One region of the Bradyrhizobium sp. STM 3557 genome, then DNA from elsewhere that is predicted to be linked to it. Evidence: predicted binding sites of a transcription regulator. Region 1 holds the regulator's gene; the other holds the start of a gene.
The links. The regulator PhoB, encoded in region 1, activates phosphate uptake and scavenging genes when phosphate is short. The targets are predictions, from matches to a motif close to TGTCATNNANCTGTCAT.
Positions count from the first base shown of each region.

Region 2: the regulator PhoB is predicted to act here: its motif matches at 2,174-2,190, upstream of P6U24_RS27345 (UDP-2,3-diacylglucosamine diphosphatase).

Region 1 is NZ_CP120697.1:757,967-765,309, forward strand. Features, by position in the region: gene pstC (phosphate ABC transporter permease subunit PstC) at 1-356, shown strand, start outside; gene pstA (phosphate ABC transporter permease PstA) at 360-1,247, shown strand; gene pstB (phosphate ABC transporter ATP-binding protein PstB) at 1,244-2,065, shown strand; gene phoU (phosphate signaling complex protein PhoU) at 2,099-2,815, shown strand; gene phoB (phosphate regulon transcriptional regulator PhoB) at 2,831-3,535, shown strand; gene P6U24_RS03525 (GcrA family cell cycle regulator) at 3,741-4,256, opposite strand; gene P6U24_RS03530 (aspartate aminotransferase family protein) at 4,735-5,946, shown strand; gene argF (ornithine carbamoyltransferase) at 5,943-6,869, shown strand; gene P6U24_RS03540 (endonuclease domain-containing protein) at 6,967-7,332, shown strand.
Region 2 is NZ_CP120697.1:5,903,920-5,911,262, forward strand. Features, by position in the region: gene P6U24_RS27335 (threonine/serine dehydratase) at 1-126, opposite strand, end outside; gene P6U24_RS27340 (glycosyltransferase family 4 protein) at 164-1,210, opposite strand; gene P6U24_RS27345 (UDP-2,3-diacylglucosamine diphosphatase) at 1,214-2,029, opposite strand; gene P6U24_RS27350 (hypothetical protein) at 2,323-2,604, shown strand; gene P6U24_RS27355 (hypothetical protein) at 2,844-4,475, shown strand; gene pyk (pyruvate kinase) at 4,496-5,914, opposite strand; gene P6U24_RS27365 (tartrate dehydrogenase) at 6,155-7,228, opposite strand; gene P6U24_RS27370 (MFS transporter) at 7,251-7,343, opposite strand, start outside.

The DNA.
Region 1 (7,343 bases):
TGCTGAAGGAAGCGGCCTATGGCGTCGGCTGCACCACCTGGGAGGTCGTGCGCAGCGTCGTCATCCCCTATACGCGGATCGGGGTGATCGGCGGCATCATGCTGGCGCTGGGCCGCGCGCTCGGCGAGACCATGGCGGTCACCTTCATCATCGGCAACTCGTTCCGCATCTCCTCCTCGATCTTCGCGCCGGGCACCACGATCTCGGCCGCGATCGCCTCCGAATTCCAGGAGAGCGACGGTCTGCATCAGTCGAGCCTGATCCTGCTCGGGCTCTTGCTGTTCGTTCTAACCTTCTTCGTGCTCGCCGCCGCTCGCCTGATGCTGATGCGGCTCGAAACCAAGGCGGGGAAATAAGTCATGGCTGCTGTGGATTTTGCGGTCGGCACGCCGGTCAATCCCGTCAATCCGATCTACGCGCGCCGCCGCCGCAAGGACATCGTCGTGCGCGGCCTCTGCGTCGCCGCCGCCTTGTTCGGCGTCACCTGGCTGGCGCTGATCCTGCTCGACCTGCTCTATGAAGGCCTGACCGGCCTGACCTTGCAGGTGTTCACCGCCGACACTCCGCCGCCGGGCTCGACCGAGGGCGGCCTGCGCAACGCCATCGTCGGCTCCGTGATCATGACGGTGATCGGGGTCGGCATCGGCGCGCCGCTCGGCCTGTTCGCCGGCACCTATCTCGCCGAATATGGCCGCAATGACCGCCTCACCTCGGTGATCCGCTTCATCAATGACATCCTGCTGTCGGCACCGTCGATCATCATCGGCCTGTTCGTCTATGGCGCGGTGGTGGTGCCGATGGGCGGCTTCTCGGCGATCGCCGGCTCGCTGGCGCTGGCCGTGATCGTGATCCCGGTCGTGCTGCGCACCACCGAGGACATGCTGCTGCTGGTGCCCAATCCGCTGCGCGAGGCGGCCTCCGCGCTCGGCCTGCCGCGCTCGCTGGTGATCCGCCGCATCGCCTATCGCGCGGCGCGCTCGGGCCTGATCACCGGCGTGCTGCTGGCGACCGCCCGCGTTGCCGGCGAGACCGCGCCGCTGTTGTTCACCGCGCTATCGAACCAGTTCTGGAGCCTGAACCTCTCCAAGACCATGGCCAACCTGCCGGTGACCATCAACAACTTCGTCCAGAGCCCCTACGCCTATTGGAAGCAGCTCGCCTGGAGCGGCGCGCTGCTGATCACGATCACCGTGCTCGCCCTGAACATCTGCGCGCGCGTGCTTGGCGCCGAGAGGAGCGCAAAATGACCGATATGTCCGTTTCCGTGTCCAGCCCCGCCGGCGCAATTCCCGCCAAGTCCCTGCCGGAAGCGCCGGCCAAGGTGACCGCGCGCAATCTCAACTTCTATTACGGCGAGCACCATGCGCTGAAGAACATCAACCTGACGCTCGGCACCCACCGGGTCACGGCCTTCATCGGTCCGTCCGGTTGCGGCAAGTCGACCCTGCTGCGCATCTTCAACCGGATGTACGACCTCTATCCGGGCCAGCGCGCGGTCGGCCAGCTGATGCTTGATAACACCAACATCCTCGACCCGAAGCTCGATTTGAACCTGCTGCGCGCCCGGGTCGGCATGGTGTTCCAGAAGCCGACGCCGTTCCCGATGACGATCTACGAGAACATCGCCTTCGGTATCCGCCTCTACGAGAAGATCTCAAAGTCCGAGATGGACGACCGCGTCGAGAAGGCGCTGCGCGGGGGCGCGCTGTGGAACGAGGTCAAGGACAAGCTCAATGCGTCCGGCCTGTCGCTGTCCGGCGGCCAGCAGCAGCGGTTGTGCATCGCCCGCACCGTGGCGGTGCGGCCCGAGGTGATCCTGTTCGACGAGCCGTGCTCGGCGCTCGACCCGATCTCGACCGCCAAGGTCGAGGAGCTGATCCAGGAGCTCTCCGAGAACTACACGATCGCGATCGTCACCCACAACATGCAGCAGGCGGCGCGCGTATCCGACAAGACCGCCTTCATGTATCTTGGCGAGCTGATCGAGTTCGACGACACCAGCAAGATCTTCACCTCGCCGAGCGATCGGCGGACCCAGGATTACATCACCGGCCGCTTCGGCTGACGCCGTCACGGACACATTGCCGAGGAGACAATCATGGCCAGCGAGCATACCGCCAAGGCGTTCGACAGTGACCTGCAGGAGCTGACGCGCCTGGTCGCCGAGATGGGCGGCCTGGCCGAGCGGCTGATCACCGATTCCGTCGACGCGCTGGTGCGCCGCGATGTCGCGCTGGGCCAGCGCGTGGTCGCGACCGATGCCGAGATCGACAATTTGCAGCGCATCATCGAGGAGCGGGCGGTGCTGACCATCGCCCGCCGCCAGCCGATGGCGATCGATCTGCGCGAGATCGTCGGCGCCATGCGGGTGGCGACCGATCTGGAGCGGATCGGCGACCTTGCCAAGAACATCGGCAAGCGCGTCGCGGCGCTGGAGAGCGACTTCCATCCCTTGAAGCTGATCCGCGGGCTCGAGCACATGACCGACCTCGTGCAGTCGCAGGTCAAGTCGGTGCTGGATGCCTATGCCGCCCACGACCTGCCGGCGGCGATGAGTGTGTGGAAGGGCGACGAGGAGGTCGACGCCATCTGCACCTCGCTGTTCCGCGAGCTCCTCACCTACATGATGGAGGACCCGCGCAACATCTCCTTCTGCATTCACTTGATGTTCTGCGCCAAGAACATCGAGCGGATCGGCGACCACGCGACCAACATCGCGGAAACCGTGTTCTACATGATCGAGGGTCAGCAGATGGTCGACAAGCGCCCGAAGGGCGACATGACGACCTTCGCGACCACGATCCCCGGCAACTAGGAAAGACGTTGAGCAATGAGCGCGCGCATTCTGGTGGTGGAAGACGAGGAAGCGCTGACCACGCTGCTGCGCTACAATCTCGAGACCGAAGGCTATGAGGTCGAAACGGTGGAGCGCGGCGACGACGCCGACACCCGATTGAAGGAGCGGGTGCCCGATCTCGTGGTGCTCGACTGGATGCTGCCGGGCCTCTCCGGCATCGAGCTGTGCCGCCGCCTGCGCGCCCGGCCCGAGACCAAGCAGTTGCCGATCATCATGCTGACCGCGCGCGGCGAGGAGAGCGAGCGCGTGCGCGGGCTTGCGACCGGCGCCGACGACTACATCGTCAAGCCGTTCTCGGTGCCGGAGCTGTTGCAGCGGGTGAAAGGCCTGCTTCGGCGCGCGAGCCCCGAGCGGCTCGCCACGGTGCTCGCCTATGGCGATATCGAGCTCGACCGCGAGAAGCGGCGCGTGGCGCGCTCAGGCAGGCCGATCGATCTCGGCCCAACTGAGTACCGCCTGCTCGAATTCTTCCTCGAACATCCCGGTCGCGTGTTCAGCCGCGAGCAGCTGCTCGACAGCGTCTGGGGCCGCGACATCTATATCGACGAGCGCACCGTCGACGTGCATATCGGCCGCTTGCGCAAGCTGCTCAATCCCGGCCGCGAGCAGGATCCGATCCGCACCGTGCGCGGCGCCGGCTATGCGCTCGACGACCGCTTTGCGAAGGCGGAGTCGTAGTACGACACGGGGCGTTGCGACACGTGCTACAACAAACACCGGTGTCGTCCCCGCGAACGCGGGGACCCATAACCACGAATGTTGATGGTTGAAGCGGGCTGGATCGGTGTCACGTCATAATCACACCCGCCGGTGATTATGGGTCCCCGCGTTCGCGGGGACGACAGCTGACGTTGAGCTACAATTGCGCCTGCAAGCTAGCAGCTCAGCGTGCCGGCTTCGGCTGCTGGCGGCGGCGGTCGGCCGCGGGCTGATAGGCGAGGCGCGAATGCTGCGCGCAATAGGGCAAGCCCGAGAGCGCCTTGCCGCCGCAGAAGAAGAAGTCGGGGCTCGAGGGATCGCCGACCGGCCAGTGGCAGGTGGCCTCGTTCAATTCGAGCAGCGAGCGGCGCTGGCCCATTGGCACCACGTTGTCGAACGTGACCGGATCCGGCTCCACCTCGATCTCGAACACATGCGCAAGCGCGGTGTTGCCGCGCGAAACCGGACGGGCGACGCGCATCATCTGCTGCGCGGGGCGCGGGGTTGCCTTGCGCTGGCGCGGCGCGGTTGTCGCCGGGCTCTTGGCACGGCCGGAGAGGCCGAGCCGGTGCACCTTGCCGATCACCGCATTGCGCGTCACGTTTCCGAGTTCCGCGGCGATCTGGCTGGCCGAAAGCCCGGCCTCCCAGAGCTTTTTCAACTGCTCGACGCGATCGTCGGACCAGGTCAATACCGTCATCGCATGTTTCCCTTCGCGTCGCGCCGGCCAATTCTGGGACGGCGCTGCGATGCCTATCTCAAGAAATCTCCTGCATGCTGAATCCCTTAGCCCTCGCCGGGCGCAATTGCGCTTCCGGACGTGTACGCGAAACAACCGAACGCTTTCAGGATCAGAACTGCCGCACGAGATGTCGTACTCGACAGGTAAAACGCTACAATATGGCGTGACTCCCGCGCAAGAGTCGGAGGCCATCGTCCACACCTTCCGTCGCCGGACGCGGCGCACGAGCAGCAAATCCGCATCACCGCAATCTTACGGAATCCACGCGATCAGGCTGCCTGCGCTGCGTGTTGACACTTATCGCCGGCCGCATAGAATAGTTCCACGTGCCGCCTTGAAAAGGCGGCACATTTTGTTTTCCAGGGCGGGGTCCCTGATGCACGATGGCGCCCAGTTGGCGCGCATTTCGGACTGCCCCAAGCACAAGTGATCCACCATGTCCGCAGCCGCCGCGTCGCATCTTCTTCCCGTATTCGCCCGGGTCGATCTCGCCTTCGAGCGCGGCGAGGGCGCGTGGCTGGTTGCAACGAATGGCGAGCGCTATCTCGATTTCACCTCGGGCGTCGCGGTGAATGCGCTCGGTCATGCGCATCCGCATCTGGTCAAGGCGCTGCAGGAGCAGGCGACCAGGCTCTGGCACATGTCGAACCTGTTCAAGAGCCCGGATGGCGAGCGCCTGGCCTCTCGTCTGTGCGAGCAGAGTTTTGCCGACTACGTGTTCTTCGCCAATTCCGGCGCCGAGGCAATGGAGTGCGCGATCAAGATCACGCGCAAGCATCACGCCGCCAAGGGCCATCCCGAGCGCTATCGCATCATCACCTTCGAAGGCGCCTTCCACGGCCGCACGCTGGCGACGCTCGCCGCCACCGGCTCGGCCAAATATCTCGACGGCTTCGGCCCGCCGATGGACGGCTTCGACCAGGTGCCGCTCGGCGATCTCGAGGCGGTCAAGCGCGCGATCGGCCCGCACACCGCGGGCATCCTGATCGAGCCGGTGCAGGGCGAGGGCGGCGTGCGCTCGGCGCCATTGTCATTCTACAAGGCGCTGCGCCAGCTCTGCGACGAGCACGGCCTCTTGCTGGTGTTCGACGAGGTGCAGACCGGCATGGGCCGCACCGGCGATCTCTTCGCCTATCGCTGGATCGGCGTCACGCCCGACGTGATGTCGCTGGCGAAAGCGCTCGGCGGCGGCTTCCCGATCGGCGCCTGCCTCGCGACGGCCGATGCCGCGGCCGGCATGAATCCGGGTTCGCATGGCTCGACCTTCGGCGGCAATCCGCTCGCGGTCGCGGCTGCCAACGCCGTGCTCGACGTGATGCTGGCGCCCGGCTTCTTCGAGCATGCGCGCAAGATGTCGCTGCTGCTCAAGCAGAAGCTCGGTGCGGTGATCGACCGCCATCCCGACGTGATCGCCGAAGTGCGCGGCGAGGGTCTTTTGATCGGCATCAAGGCCGTAGTGCCGTCGACCGATCTGGTGACGGCGCTGCGCGAGCAGAAGCTGCTGACGGTGGGCGCGGGCGACAACGTGGTGCGCTTCCTGCCGCCGCTCAACGTGAGCGAGGCGGAAGTGGAGGAGGCGGTGCAGCGGCTCGACCGGGCCTGCGCCGCGCTATCAGGCGATCAGGTGAAGCAGGCGGTTAGTTCATGAGTAAGGCGCCCCGTCATTTCCTCGACATCAGTGAGGTTCCGCTCGCAGAGCTGCGCAACATGCTGGCGCTCTCGAGCGACATGAAGAAGCAGCTCAAGGCCCAGCAGCCCGCGAAAAAGCCGCTCGAGGGCAAGGTGCTGGCGATGATCTTCGAGAAGCCCTCGACCCGCACCCGCGTTTCCTTCGATGTCGGCATGCGCCAGCTCGGCGGCGAGTCGATCATGCTGACCGGCGCCGAGATGCAGCTCGGCCGCGGCGAGACCATCGCCGATACCGCGCGCGTGCTGTCGCGCTATGTCGATGCGATCATGATCCGCATCCTCTCCCACGACGCGCTGCTGGAGCTCGCGGCCCACGCCACGGTGCCCGTCATCAACGGGCTGACGCGGCGCTCGCATCCCTGCCAGGTGATGGCCGACGTGATGACCTATGAGGAGCATCGCGGGCCGATCGAGGGCCGCACCGTGGCCTGGAGCGGCGACGACAACAATGTGCTGGCCTCCTGGGCCCATGCCGCCGATCGTTTCAAGTTCAAGCTCAATGTGGCCACGCCGCCGCAGCTCGCGCCGGGCAAGGCGATGAAGGATTTCATCCGCAACAGCCGCGCCGAGATCAAGCTCGGTACTGATCCGGAAGAGGCCGTCGCCGGGGCCGATTGCGTCGTCACCGACACCTGGGTCTCGATGGGCGACAAGGACGGCGAGCATCGCCACAACCTGCTCAAGCCCTATCAGGTCAACTCCCACCTGATGTCGCTCGCGAAACCCGACGCGCTGTTCATGCACTGCTTGCCCGCCCATCGCGGCGAGGAGGTGACGGACGAGGTGATCGACGGCCCGCAGTCAGTGGTGTTCGACGAAGCCGAGAACCGCCTGCACGCCCAGAAGGGCATTTTGGCCTGGTGTTTTGGAGCTGGGGCGTAGCGCGCGACGGCAAAGAGAACGAACCAGCGGCTTGCTCGGTGCACCCTCTCCCCTTGTGGGAGAGGGTGGCGCGCGAAGCGCGACGGGTGAGGGGTTGGTGCCGCAAGAACCGCATCATCGGCCGACCGCAAAGCGTATCCGCAACTTCGCCAGGCGGATGCGGAGTGAGCCGACTGATGCCGAAGCCGCGATGTGGCGGCTGCTTCGCGATCGGCGTTTCTCACGGTCCAAATTTCGTCGCCAAGTCCCATTTCAGAATTACATTCTGGACTTTGTCTGTTTCGAGCGAGGGATCGTCATAGAGATCGATGGAAGCCAACACGCAGAAGCGACAAGCGATATGACGAGAGACCAAGCCCTGGTACGCGAAGGTTTCAGGGTTGCCCGCTACTGGAACAACGATGCCCTCCAACGTCGCACTGAGGTCATGGAGGACGTCCTCGCAAAGCTCGGCGAGAGGTGAGAGACCCCTCA
Region 2 (7,343 bases), 2.7 Mb from region 1:
CCCGAGCACCTCGCTCAGCACCGGCGGCGACAACAGCGGCGTACGCACGGCGACGCCGGCAAGCACTTGTGCCGCCGCATCGATATCGGCGGCGGTAACGGTAGGGATCGGCGATTGGACTGTCATGAGCCTGTTGTATCGCGCGCCGCCACGCCGGCGCAAGCTAGGCCACGCAGCTTGGTTGTTCGGCCAGCACATCGACCGGCTCGGATTGCGCCGGCGGAATGGGCAGAATCGCCATATGGTCGATGAAAGCGCGGGTCGAAGCATCCCAGGTGTGATTGGCGGCGAACGCCACACAATCCTGTCGCGAAATCGTGAGCGCGGCGAGGCAAGCCGAACGCAGATCCTCGTCGAGCACGCCCACGTCGGCAGCGCCGATCACGTCGCGTGGGCCGGCCACCGGAAACGCCGCGACCGGCAAGCCCGAGGCGAGCGCTTCGAGCAGCACCAGGCCGAACGTATCGGTACGGCTCGGGAATACGAATACGTCGGCCGCCGCGTACACCTTTGCCAGCGCCTCACCCTGCAAGGCGCCGAGGAAGACCGCATCCGGATAGTCGCGTTCCAGATCGGCGCGCGCCGGCCCGTCGCCGACAATCACTTTGGTGCCTGGTAGATCGAGCGAGAGGAACGCCGCAAGATTCTTTTCCACCGCGACACGCCCGACGCACAGGAACACCGGCTGCGGCAGACAGAGATCGACCTCGCGCGGCCGAAACAGAGTGGTATCGACGCCGCGCGGCCACAGCACGACATTGGCAAAGCCGCGCTGCTTCAATTCGCCTGATAGCGCCGCCATCACGGCCTGGCTCGGCCCGTGAAACCAGCGCAAGCTCGCCCACACCCATGCCTCCGACACCGGCGCACGCGCCGCGACGTAGTCCGGAAAACGGGTATGGAAGCTTGTCGTGAACGGCAGATCATGCTTGCGGCAATGCCGCCGCACCAAAAGGCCGATTGGTCCTTCGGTCGCGATATGGATGCTGTCGGGCCGGCACTCGGCGATCAGCTTCGCGACCTTGGCGGGCCGCGGCAGCGCGAGCCGCACGTCGCGATAGCTCGGCATGGCGAAGGTGCGGAATGATTCCGGCGTCAGGAACACGATCTCGTGGCCGAACGCCTCCGCCGCCTGCGCCATCATGGTCAGCGTCCGGACCACCCCGTTGACCTGGGGATGCCACGCGTCCGTCGCGACCAGGATGCGCATCGATCAGGCGGCGGCCCGTGCCGCCACCTGCGGCGCCGGTGCCTGCAGCCGCATCGGGTCCGCCCAGGTGATGATCTCGAAGCTGCCGTCCTCGTTCTCGGCGAGCGCCGTGCAACTCTCGACCCAGTCGCCGCAATTCATGTAGCGAATACCCTGCTCGTCGCGGATCGTGGCATAGTGGATGTGGCCGCAGATCACGCCATCGGCGCCGTGGCGGCGCGCTTCGGCCGCAAGCGCCGTCTCGAACGCGCCGATATAGTTGACGGCGTTCTTGACCTTCTGCTTGGCCCATTGCGACAGCGACCAGTAGCGCACGCCGAACATGCGCCGGAAGAAGTTGACCAGCCGGTTCATCTGGATCGCGAAGTCATAGGCCTTGTCGCCCAAATGGGCCAGCCAGCGCGCGTTCTGCACGACGAGGTCGAAGATGTCGCCGTGGATCACCAGATAGCGCTTGCCGTCCGCGCCGGTGTGCACGATGTTTTCCACCACGTCGATGCCGCCGAAATGCGTGCCATAATAGCCGCGCAGGAACTCGTCGTGATTGCCCGGCACGTAGACGACCTTGGCGCCTTTGCGCGCCTTGCGCAGCATCTTCTGCACGAGATCATTGTGCGACTGCGGCCAGTGCCAGCTCGACCTCAGCGCCCAGCCATCAACGATGTCTCCGACCAGATAGATGGTATCGGCGTCATGATGGCGAAGAAAATCGACGAGAAGATTGGCCTGCGAGCCCCGGGCTCCGAGATGAACATCGGAGATGAACAACGTGCGAAAGCGCCGGTCTGGGCTCTCGTCACCAGCAGTTTCAATTCCCATGCGCGCCACCTAACAGCTTCTCGTGACATTGCGATGACGAGCAGCATATTCCCGCGGCGGCTCGACCGGCCGCACGCTGCTTCCGCCGCTCACTCAAGGCGACTCAGGGCCCCCCAAGTCACGAGCCCGCGATAACAGCGCGTTGCGACAGTCAGGCGACAGAAGCGGTGCTTTTCTCGGGAATCCCGCTGTTCCCGCGCATAGGAGCCGGACTTTCGATGTGAAGCGCGGCGAGGTGCTCTAGCAGGTCTGCCGAAGCTGCGACGCCTTCGACAACAAACGGCATCGGCCCGATGCACCTGGTCGATCCCGCTGCGGGCATAGTGATCAGCTATTTCCCTGCGCTGACTCGATCGTTTTCCTCAAGAAGCGGCGCGGCCAGCCGTACCGGCGAGGTTTCATGGGCATTCTTCAGACATATTCAGAAATACTTTACGACCGAAGGTCTAAATTTACCGCCTGTCACGCGCATGCAGGCGGATCGAAAACAATTTGGGATTCCAGATCATGACCTGAAAGTCGCCCATTGCCGTGTCTGGCGCCCACTCGCGCCCAAAATTTCTCTTTTAAGTTGATATTCTTATCAGCGGCACCCGATTTTCTCGGCATCCTGCAGCCGCCCAATCGCTCTGTCGACGGCTCGTCCGCCGATCCTACAGCTCTCTTTCTGTTCCAAGCCCAAGGCACGCACAGGCGGCGACCGATGTCGGAACTCACGCTAAAATCAGGCTTTGCTGGCGACACGCCCGCGGAAGGCATCACGCGAGCACGGATTGACACTCTGCTCGTTGCCGCTTTCGCGTCGACCCTATCGATGCTGCACACCGGATTCGTGTTCGGCATCGACAACAACATCTTCCACCTTCCGATCATGGCCGGCCTTTATGACGAGCCGCAATTCCATGATGACGCCTTCATCCAGTCGCTGCGCTACTTCGCGTCCGGCGTCTGGCTGCTGCTAGCTCACGCCGAGCACTACCTCGACCACATTCCGGCGCTCTTTCTCGGTCTCGCGTGGCTATCGCGGCTGCTATCCTTCCTCGGCTTTCTCTGCTGCGCCTCCCTGATCGGCATCACGACGCGCGCCGACAAGATTGTCTTCAGCCTCCTTCTTTGCATCACGAGCTTTCTCGAAGGCGGCAGCTTCGCGGGCCTTGGCGGCCTGTTCTTGAACTACTTCACCCATTCCGAGCTCGCTAACGGCACCATCCTGCTCGCGATCTACGCCGCGGCACGCGGAAGGATCACGACTGCGAGCCTGCTGATCGGTCTGACGTCCTTCATCAATGCCTTCATGGCGGTGTGGCTCGCGGCCATCCTGAGCTTCGTCATCGCGAGCCTGCTCGCCCGACGCGCCATCACTGCAGGCGCGATCTGCCGACAGGCATTGCCGGCATTGCTGCCTTGTGCCTCGCTCGCGCTCCCGGTGCTTGTCAATGTCCTATCGAACCCCGCTCTCGGACAAGCTCTCGATTTCGATTATGTCGCTTATTTGCGCGAATACTTCGCCGAGCATATTCTGATCGACGCGATCCCGGTCTATGACCTGCTCGCTTTGACCGCGCTGGCGCTGCTTGGTCACGTGGCATTGCGTCAGCTTGGCGTTAATGCGCGCGAACTGCGGGCCGCCTATTGCGGCGTGCTTGGGCTGTACGCAGCCGGAATCGTGCTGCCCTATCTGTTTGCTTCGCAGAGCCTTTTCAACCTGCACCTGCTGCGGTCGAGCGCGATCGTCCACCTGCTGGCCGGGCTCGCTGTCGCCGCAGTGGTAACAGGCTGGCTGCGCGACGTGACGAAACCGACCTTCGCACTAGGCAGCATTGCTGTGATCCTGCTGAGCGCACAGACTTACGGCTTCGCCTTGTGCATGCCTCTGTTTGCCACCGCGCCGTTGCTGCTGAAGTTGCAGCCCCTTGCGTCGCCTGCCATGCGCGCGTTCGGCGTCGCTGCAATCGGTTTCGCGGCGCTGATCCTCGCGCCAGTTTCAGCCTGGCAGAATTTCAATGCCAATCGCCTGCTGGTCCGTAGCGTCACCGAATGGACCGAGCTCGGCAACTGGGCGCGGACCGGTACCCCGGAGATGGCGATGTTCTTGCCGCCGCCTCGTCCAGACCGTGACAGTCCGCCGGAGACGTTGCCGGACGCCATCGCCCGATCGCGTGCGGCCGTTTTCGAATCGACCGCCCATCGTCGAATCTGGATCGACTACAAGCGTGGCGCCGCCGCCATGTGGTCGCCGCCCTACTACCACATCTGGCGAACACGATCAGCAGAGATCGCCGCGTTGAAATCGCTCGACCAACGACTGGCCTATGCCGGACAGCATGGCATCGACTACCTGATCGAGCCCTGCGGTGCAGTGCCGGCGACGACCCATCCCCTGTTCGGAACCGCGCGACTATGCGTCCTGCCTGCTCAGCCAATCGCTGCCAACGCAACGCCTTAAGCTCGGCATCGCCACGCCTCCTACCGTGGCACGGTCACCACGCGCAGATTGTTGGTGGTGCCGGCCTGCGCGAAGGGGATGCCGGCGACGACCACCAGAAGATCGGTCGCTTTGGCAAACTCCTGCTCGACCGCGAAGTGCGTGGCGCGCTCGACCATCTCCTCGTAGCTGTTGATGTCCTCCGACAGCACGCTGTGCGCGCCCCACAACAGGCACATGCGGCGGGAGACGTCCTCGTTCGGCGTGATCGCCAGGATCGGCAGGCTCGGCCGCTTGCGGGCGACGCGCGAGGCCGAGGTGCCGCTCGACGTATAAGCCACGATCGCCTTGGCATGGATCGCGGAGGCCAGATCGGCCGCGGCGGTCGCCACCGCATGCGGCGGGGTCTGCTCTTCGCCCGGCTGCGTGGCCTCGATGATCGAACGATACATCTTGTGGCTTTCGGTCGCCTTGATGATGCTGTCCATCATCGCCACCGCCTCGCGCGGATATTGCCCTGAGGCCGATTCCGCCGACAGCATCACCGCATCGGCGCCGTCATAGATCGCGGTCGCGACGTCGGAGACCTCGGCGCGGGTAGGCGTCGGCGCTGCCACCATCGAGTCCAGCATCTGTGTCGCCACGATCACCGGCTTGACCGCCAGGCGACAGGCGCGCACCAGCTCCTTCTGCTTGCCCGGCACGTCCTCATGCGGAATCTCGACGCCGAGATCGCCGCGCGCCACCATGATGGCGTCGCAGAGCTGGATGATGTCGTCGATCTTGTCCAGCGCCGCCGGCTTCTCGATCTTGGCCATCACACCGGCGCGGTTGCCGATCAGGCCGCGCGCCTCGATCACGTCCGACGGCTTCTGCACAAAGGACAGCGCCACCCAGTCGACGCCGAGCTTGAGGCCGAATTCGAGGTCGGAGCGATCCTTCGCCGTCAGCGGCGACAGATCGAGAATGGTGCCCGGCAGGTTGACGCCCTTGTTGTTGGAGATCGCGCCGCCGACCACCACCTTGGCATCGATGTGATCATTGCCGAGCCCGGTGACGCGGACCCGCACGCGGCCGTCATCGATCAGAAGATCGTGACCGGGCGCGACAGCGGCGAAGATCTCCGAATGGTGCAGCGGGATCGACATCTTGTCGCCCTCGGTGCCCTCCAGCACGAAGCGGATGGTCTCACCGGCTTCCACGTTGATCTTCTTGTCGCGCAGGGTGCCGACGCGGATCTTCGGGCCCTGCAGGTCCATCAGGATGCCGATCGGGCGCTGCACCTCCTTTTCGAGGGCGCGGATCGCGGCATGGACCTTGGCGTGATCGCCTTGCGTGCCGTGGCTGAAATTGAGGCGGAAAGTATCCACACCCGCCATGAACAGCGCTTTGAGCATCTCCGGCGTGTTGCTGGCAGGACCAACGGTTGCAACGATCTTGGCCCGACGATGACGACGCATGATGATGTTGCCCTTTCTCCCCTGCCCGATCAGGACGGCCCTGATATCTTCGGTCGGCGTCAGACGTGTGACCGCCTGCGCCGACTCGGCTGTAACACGAATAGTCCTCATGCGCGGCAAGGCAAGCCCGCATGTGGAACCTTTTCGCATGCCGGGAACGGACGAGACGCGGCCCGGTTCCGGTTCGGCGGCTGTGGAAAAGCCGCCGCATTCGGTTGTGGGCGCGCCCTAACACTACCGTCAGACGTTGGAGCCGTGGATGGCGTCGATCACGGCGTCTGTCACCTCCTTCGTCGTCGCCTTGCCGCCGACGTCGGGCGTGAGCACGCCGGCCGCACAGACCTTCTCGACCGCCGCCATCAGCCGGCCGGCCGCATCCTTCTCGCCGAGATGCTCCAGCATCTGCGCTCCGGTCCAGAAGGTTGCGACCGGGTTGGCAATGCCCTTGCCGGTGATGTCGAAGGCCGAGCCGTGAATCGGCTCGAACATCGAGGGGAAGCGACGCTGCGGATCGATATTGCCGGTCGGCGCCACGCCAAGGCTGCCGGCCAGAGCGCCGGCAAGATCGGACAGGATGTCGGCATGCAGATTGGTAGCGACGATGGTGTCGAGGCTTTTCGGATGCAGCGTCATCCGCACCGTCATGGCGTCGACCAGCATCTTGTCCCAGGTCACGTCGGGAAATTCGGCAGCCACTTCGGCGGCGATCTCATCCCACATCACCATGCCATGGCGCTGCGCGTTCGACTTGGTGACGACGGTCAAAAACTTGCGCGGCCGCGACTGCGCCAGCTGAAACGCGTAACGCATGATCCTGGTAACGCCGATACGGGTGAACACGGCGACCTCCGTGCCGACCTCCTCCGGCAGGCCCCTATGCGCGCGGCCGCCCATGCCGGCATATTCGCCTTCGGAGTTCTCGCGCACGATCACCCAGTCGAGATCGCCAACGCCGACATTGCGCAAGGGCGAGGCGACGCCCGGCAGGATCTTGGTCGGCCGCACATTGGCGTATTGGTCGAAGCCCTGGCAGATCGGCAGCCGCAGGCCCCACAGCGTGATGTGATCGGGCACATCGGGTGCGCCGACCGCACCGAAATAGATGGCGTCGAACTTCTTCAGCTCGGTGAGGCCGTCGGCGGGCATCATCGCGCCATGCTTCTTGTAGTAGTCCGAGCCCCAATCGAAGGTCTTGACGGTGAAGCCGATGTCGCCGGCGCGTTTGGCGAGTGCCTCCAGCACGCGGACACCGGCCGAGATCACTTCGGGGCCGATGCCGTCGGCGGGAATGGCGGCGATGGAATAGTGACGCATGAGAAAGCTCCGAGACCAGGGTTCAGTGTGATTGGGCTTGCGCGGCCGGCTCGGCCTTCGCGGACTGCGAGCGAGAGAGCAACAGCGTCAGCATGGCCGAAAGGACGAGCAGAGC